2 regions of the Bacillus sp. FG16 genome follow, and region 2 is predicted to be linked to the other one. Evidence: riboswitches for the same ligand, from Rfam matches in the RefSeq annotation. Region 2 holds a riboswitch; the other holds the start of a gene.
What was found. A riboswitch is a leader RNA that binds a small molecule or an ion and turns the genes downstream of it on or off. The one in region 2 is predicted to bind S-adenosylmethionine.
Positions count from the first base shown of each region.

Region 1: another riboswitch for S-adenosylmethionine. It lies ahead of ACODS7_RS21570 (ABC transporter permease); the one in region 2 lies ahead of metK (methionine adenosyltransferase).

Region 1 is NZ_JBMDKC010000067.1:2,742-6,174, reverse strand. Features, by position in the region: gene ACODS7_RS21580 (hypothetical protein) at 154-657, shown strand; partial or broken gene ACODS7_RS21575 (DUF3951 domain-containing protein) at 674-890, opposite strand; SAM riboswitch class I at 1,060-1,165, shown strand; gene ACODS7_RS21570 (ABC transporter permease) at 1,302-2,219, shown strand; gene ACODS7_RS21565 (ABC transporter permease) at 2,237-3,241, shown strand; gene ACODS7_RS21560 (ABC transporter ATP-binding protein) at 3,198-3,433, shown strand, end outside.
Region 2 is NZ_JBMDKC010000065.1:2,685-6,117, reverse strand. Features, by position in the region: gene ACODS7_RS21265 (MogA/MoaB family molybdenum cofactor biosynthesis protein) at 1-130, opposite strand, end outside; gene ACODS7_RS21260 (hypothetical protein) at 367-546, shown strand; gene metK (methionine adenosyltransferase) at 743-1,942, opposite strand; SAM riboswitch class I at 2,112-2,233, opposite strand; gene pckA (phosphoenolpyruvate carboxykinase (ATP)) at 2,462-3,433, shown strand, end outside.

The sequences.
Region 1 (3,433 bases), on a different contig from region 2:
TTTGTATAAAGTGACGATACTGTGACAAACATGTTGGTATATATATTACGATGTCGTCTTAAGTGTAAAAAGTAGGGCGTTCTCGGTATAATAACAAGTGGAGATAAAAGAAACTATAATGAGTAATAGCTGTAGATAAAAGGAGAAGAAGAGATGAAGAAGGTTTTGGGTATTGCTGTAATGGGAAGTATGCTCCTTCTAGCAGGGTGTAATGGAAATAAAGATACGAAAGAAACGAAAGAAAAGGTAGAGCAATCTGCTGAACAAACAGAAGAGATGAAAGAATACCTTGCAGTACATGAAAAATACGATATAAAAATGAATAAAGAAATTAATAAAGCACTGCAGTTATTTGAAGTGGCAAAAGAAAAGGGCGGTAAGGAAATAACGAATGCTACATATAAAGAAGATGTGCAAAAGGTAACAACGAGCATGTTAGAAGATATTGATCATATACGTAAAGAAATTCGTGTGCCGAAGTCGAAAGAGCAAGAACATGAAGTATATGTTGGTTTCTTGAATGAATCGGAACAAGCGATGAAAAAATTACAGAAGTTAGCTAAAGAAGAAGATTCATCGTTGATTCGTGATATAGAAATTAATTTTGCAACAGCATCGACATACTATAAACGTTTTCAAGCAGAAACGAAAAAATAACCTTGCCTGTGCAAGGTTATTTTTTCTTCTTACCATCTCCGTCTGCATCCTCGGATACTAATATTTTCTGTTCTTCGTGAAATTCGGAAATAGTTTGCCCGGTAATATTATCGAAAGGGGTATAAGAAAGAAGTGATACGTTTCTTTTTAATAAAGAGTTTATAGAAGCCGATGATGACAAGTATAACGATAGTTAAGGATAATCCTATAGTAGCAAGAAGTAAGGGATCCATCTTATAACTCCTTTAACATCATTTCTTGTTATGATAAGCCGAAAACTGTAATTTCGATAAAAGAATTAAAAACTGATTTTTCTAAATTTATCCAATTTGATTGACTTTTCAATTTTTCAGAATTATAATTCGAAATATACAATTTGAACCAAATAATAATATAGCAATTTACTTATCCAGAGAGGTAGAGGGACTGGCCCTATGACACCTCAGCAGCGGGTTCTGTAATAGGAACACCGTGCTAATTCCAGCAAGCAAGTCTTGAAAGATAAGTGATGGGCCTTTGTTTGTTAAGCCTTGATCTTATTTTTTAAGATCAAGGCTTTTTGTATTCTGAAAAGAGAAAAGGGAGTAATGGAAAAAGTACATTCATAAAACAAAGTAAATTCATGTGTTTAGGGGGTTATTGAAGTGTATGTAATTAAAAAATTATCGGTTATGGTGTTCACACTATGGGTTATTACGACAGTGACATTTCTAATTATGCATATTATTCCGGGAGATCCATTTTCATCAGATGCAAAAATCTTTCCTGAAGAAGTGATCCAAAACATGAGAGCGAAGTATCACCTTGATGAACCGTTATGGAATCAATATGTTGCTTATTTAGACGGTGTAGTTCATTTTGATTTTGGTGAATCTGTTCAATCAACCGGGCAAGGTGTATCAGAAATTATAACAACTGGCTTTGGTCCATCAGCAATTATTGGTCTACAAGCACTTGTTATTTCATTGTTGGTAGGAATTGCGGCAGGGATATTTGCTGCTCTATATCATGGGAGAGTAATTGACTATAGTGTGAGTTTGCTCGCAATTCTAGGTATTTCTATTCCAAGTTTTATTTTAGCACCACTATTTATACAAGTATTTGCTATCCAATTTGAGTTTTTACCAGTAGCCTCTTGGGGAACATTCGAACATACGGTATTGCCATCCTTTGCATTAGCGTTAGGGCCAATTGCAGTTATTACAAGGTTTGTTCGTTCTAATATGATCGAAGTACTGCAGAGTGATTATATTAAGCTAGCAAGAGCAAAAGGTATACCAATTAAGAAGATTATTATAAGACATGCTCTTCGAAATGCGATTGTTCCAGTACTTACATTTGTGGGACCGTTAATGGCTGGACTTTTAACAGGGACTTTCGTTATTGAAAAAATCTTTTCAATTCCTGGCCTAGGAAAATATTTCGTAGATAGTATTTTTAACCGAGACTATCCGGTGATTATGGGAACAACGATTTTCTATAGTGCATTATTAATTGCTTGTATTTTTATTACAGATATTATTCACCGCATTGTTGATCCGCGTATTCGTTCTATTACATAAGGAGGGGGGATATTTAAATGGGAGCTTATGAAATTAATGAACAGTTATTAACGAAAGAAGAGAAAAAAGAATTAACGATAAATAAAAATCAGCAAACGATTAGCAGAAAGAAAGAAGTGTTTCGTAAGTTTATATCGAATCCAATCGCAGTTTTAGGAACAGTGACGTTATTGCTAATTATTGTTTTCTCGCTTATTGGCGAAAGTTTAACTTCATTTACTGCGAGTGAACAAGTAAAAGAGGCAACAAATTTACCGCCGAGTAGTGAACATTGGTTTGGAACAGATGATCTAGGGAGAGATATTTGGGCACGTACTTGGGCTGGTGGGAAGATTTCACTAACAGTTGGATTAGTAGCAGCTGCCCTCGATATAGGGCTTGGTGTACTAATTGGTGGATTTAGTGGATATGTGAGAGGGCGTAATCGCCTTGGAACGTTAATTGATGAGTGGATTATAAGAGGAATTGAAGTATTATACGGCATCCCATATTTATTAATTGTTATTTTACTATTAATTGTTATGAAACCAGGTCTTTTCACCATTATTATCGCCCTTGCATTAACGGGATGGATTGGAATGGCTCGTCTCATTCGAGCACAAGTATTGTCTTTAAAACAACGAGAGTTTGTTATTGCAGCAGAGCGATTAGGTACATCACATATGAAAATTATATATGGGCATTTAATTCCGAATTTAACAGGGATTATTATCGTAAATTTATCATTTACAATTCCAGCAGCTATTTTTTCAGAATCATTTTTAAGCTTTATAGGACTTGGAGTACAATCACCAGCGGCAAGTTGGGGGACGATGACGAATGATGCACTTGGGACATTATTGAGCGGAGAATGGTGGCAGCTATTTTTCCCGGCAATCATGATTGCACTCATTATGTTCGCATTTAATGCAATTGGTGATGGTTTGCAAGATGCGATTGATCCAAAAATCGTCAAACGGAATCGAAAGGAGAAAAAACATGGCACAAATCTTATCTTTAGAAAACGTAACGTTAGCCGTTGAAAAAGAGAATAGTAAGCAAGCGATTGTGAAACATGTTTCCTTTTCTATGAACGAAGGTGAAATAGTTGCACTTGTAGGAGAAAGTGGTTCAGGAAAAAGTGTCACAGCACAATCCATTATCGGCTTGAATCAAGAATCAATTCATATCGATGATGGAAATATAGCTTTCCAAGCAAAGGAATTAACGAATTT
Region 2 (3,433 bases):
CTGCCTCTTTTAATAATTTATGTAATAATTGTCCGCTCTTATCTGTTTCTTCCGTACGTGTATCGGAAATCGTAACAATCTTGCAACGCACTTCTTTTGGAGCTTGTTTTTTATGTTCAGTTACACTCATTTTGTATCTTTCCTTTCTTAAAGACTTTTCTTCATTTTATCATACATATCTTTACACAATTATATATGAAGCCAATCATGCGCCATGATACAATATAAGTATACTAACCCACAAAAAGGAAAGTGCACTTTCTTATACTCCTAGACTACACATCTTTAGCTACTCCTTATATTTTCTACATAATAGAATTCAATTTTAAAACTTGTACTAAAAAATAAATTGGAGGTCTACATATTATGGAACTATATAAAAAATTAACAACAACATTTATCCTCTTATTCATCGCTTCAATCACTGTCGGCTTTTCCTTAAAAGGCGCAATTCCATACGCTACATTAGTAAGCATTATATTCGCGACACTATTTTTACTAAGCAGTGCCTTTTGCGCAGGAAAAGCACGTCAATTGAAAGGTTGATTGCATATGTTCCAGAAGAAACCCACCCTTTCTAAATCATGTAAAAAGGAAATAAAAACGTATGAAAAGGCATGACTAATATGAAAAAGTATATTGAGCTAGATGGAGAAGTATATTGTAGTTCATGCATTCAAATTGTAAGTAAAACGAAATAAAAAAAGCTTTGCGCTCACCGCGCAAAGCTTTTTTTCATATATTATAGACCAGCTTGCTCTTTTAAAGCTGCAGCTTTGTCTGTACGTTCCCATGAAAGATCTACATCAGTACGTCCGAAGTGGCCGTAAGCTGCTGTTTGTTTGTAAATTGGGCGACGTAAGTCTAGCATTTTAATAATACCAGCTGGGCGAAGATCGAAGTTGTTACGAACTAGTTCTACTAGTACGTCTTCAGATACTTTACCTGTGCCGAATGTATCAACTGAAATTGATACTGGTTGTGCTACACCGATTGCGTATGCAAGTTGTACTTCTGCTTTGTCAGCAAGACCAGCTGCTACGATGTTTTTCGCAACATAACGAGCTGCATATGCTGCAGAACGGTCAACTTTTGTTGCATCTTTACCAGAGAATGCACCGCCACCGTGGCGAGCGTATCCACCGTAAGTATCAACGATGATTTTACGTCCTGTTAAACCAGCATCACCTTGTGGTCCACCAATTACGAAGCGGCCAGTTGGATTAATGAAGAATTTCGTTTCTCCATCCATTAATTCTGCTGGTACTACAGCTTTAATTACGTGCTCTTTTAAGTCGCGATCGATTTCTTCCCATGTAACATCTGGATGATGTTGTGTAGAAATTACGATAGTATCAACACGTACTGGTTTACCATTTTCATCATACTCAACTGTAACTTGCGTTTTTCCATCTGGACGTAAGTATGATAATGTATCATCTTTACGTACTTCAGTTAAACGGCGAGCTAATTTGTGAGCAAGCGAGATTGGAAGTGGCATTAATTCTTGTGTTTCATTACATGCAAAACCAAACATTAAACCTTGGTCTCCTGCACCAATTGCCTCAATCTCAGCGTCAGTCATTTGACCTTCGCGTGCTTCTAGCGCTTGGTCAACACCCATAGCGATGTCAGCAGACTGCTCATCGATAGATGTTAAAACAGCACAAGTTTCTGCATCGAATCCGTATTTTGCGCGTGTGTAACCAATGCCTTGAATTGTTTCACGAACGATTTTCGGAATATCTACGTAAGTAGAAGTCGTAATTTCCCCCGCTACCAATACTAAACCAGTTGTTACAGTTGTTTCACAAGCTACACGTGCATTTGCGTCTTTTGATAAGATCGCATCTAAAATTGAATCAGAAATTTGGTCACAAATTTTATCTGGATGTCCTTCAGTTACAGACTCAGATGTGAACAGATGACGTTTTTTTGTCATGTGGTAAACCTCCCTACAGTAATTGTATATATTGTACGGAACTCATCCTTAATTTGCCACAAACTGCGACATACATTTATTCTCCCACACAAGCATACAGAAAAACCTTTCCTACTTTACATAGAGGAAAGGTTTAATTTGCTACTTGCATACTGCTTTTTGCCCTTCGCTCTTATCGTTCGAGACCTGTAGCCTCGCACAGGTTTTAGCACCTATTCACCTGTATTTATCAATACAAGTGAGGTTGCTGGGCTTCATCGGGCCTGTCCCTCCGCCAGCTCGGGATAAGAGAGTATCCGTCCCAACCTATACTAAAGAAATGATATTCATTTGTCAATTAATATTCACATTTTCCTGAAAGTTTTTCTCAATACGCCTGAAATGAAATATTAATAGGGAAATAATGCATTCACACAAACAAAAAGAAATAAATAGTATACATTATTTATATAATTGTGTTATACTCTTGTTGGGGATTACGAGAAATATTTCATTAAATGAAAAGGATGGTATATAAATATGAGTACTGTGAATGTCCAAATTGGTTTACACGAATTATTGAACGGAAGCAATGCACAGATTCAACTAAGTGTTCCGCAATTAGTGGAAAAAGTATTAATGCGAAATGAAGGGAAATTAACTTCTACTGGTGCCGTTTCTGCTTCAACAGGAAAATATACAGGACGTTCTCCTAAAGATAAATTTATTGTGAAAGAAGCATCGGTTGCTGACAAAATTGCTTGGGGAGCTGTGAACCAACCGATTTCTGAAGAACATTTTAATAAATTATATACTAAAGTTTTAGAATACTTAAAAGAAAAAGAAGAGTTATTCGTCTTCAAAGGATTTGCAGGCGCTGACCGCAATTACCGCCTACCAATTCAAGTTATTAATGAATATGCATGGCACAATTTATTTGTACATCAATTATTCATTCGTCCAACTGAAGAAGAATTAACAACTCATGAGTCAGGGTTCACAATTGTTTCTGCACCGAACTTCAAAGCTGATCCAGCTGTTGACGGTACAAACTCTGAAGCATTCATTATGGTTTCATTCGAAAAACGTATTGTACTAATTGGTGGTACAGAATACGCTGGAGAAATGAAAAAATCAATCTTCTCTATTATGAACTTCTTACTACCTGAACAAGATATTCTTTCTATGCATTGCTCTGCAAACGTAGGTGAAGAAGGTGACGTAGCACTATTCTTCGGTTTATCTGGAACAGGTAAAACAACTTTATCTGCTGATCCGAACCGTAAATTAATCGGTGATGATGAACACGGTTGGTCTGATAACGGTGTATTCAATATTGAAGGCGGTTGCTATGCAAAATGTGTAAACCTTTCTCACGAGAAAGAACCACAAATTTTCGATGCAATCAAATTTGGATCTGTTTTAGAAAACGTTATCATTAATGAACAAACGCGTATCGCGGACTACAACGATACTACTTTAACAGAAAATACTCGTGCTGCATACCCTATG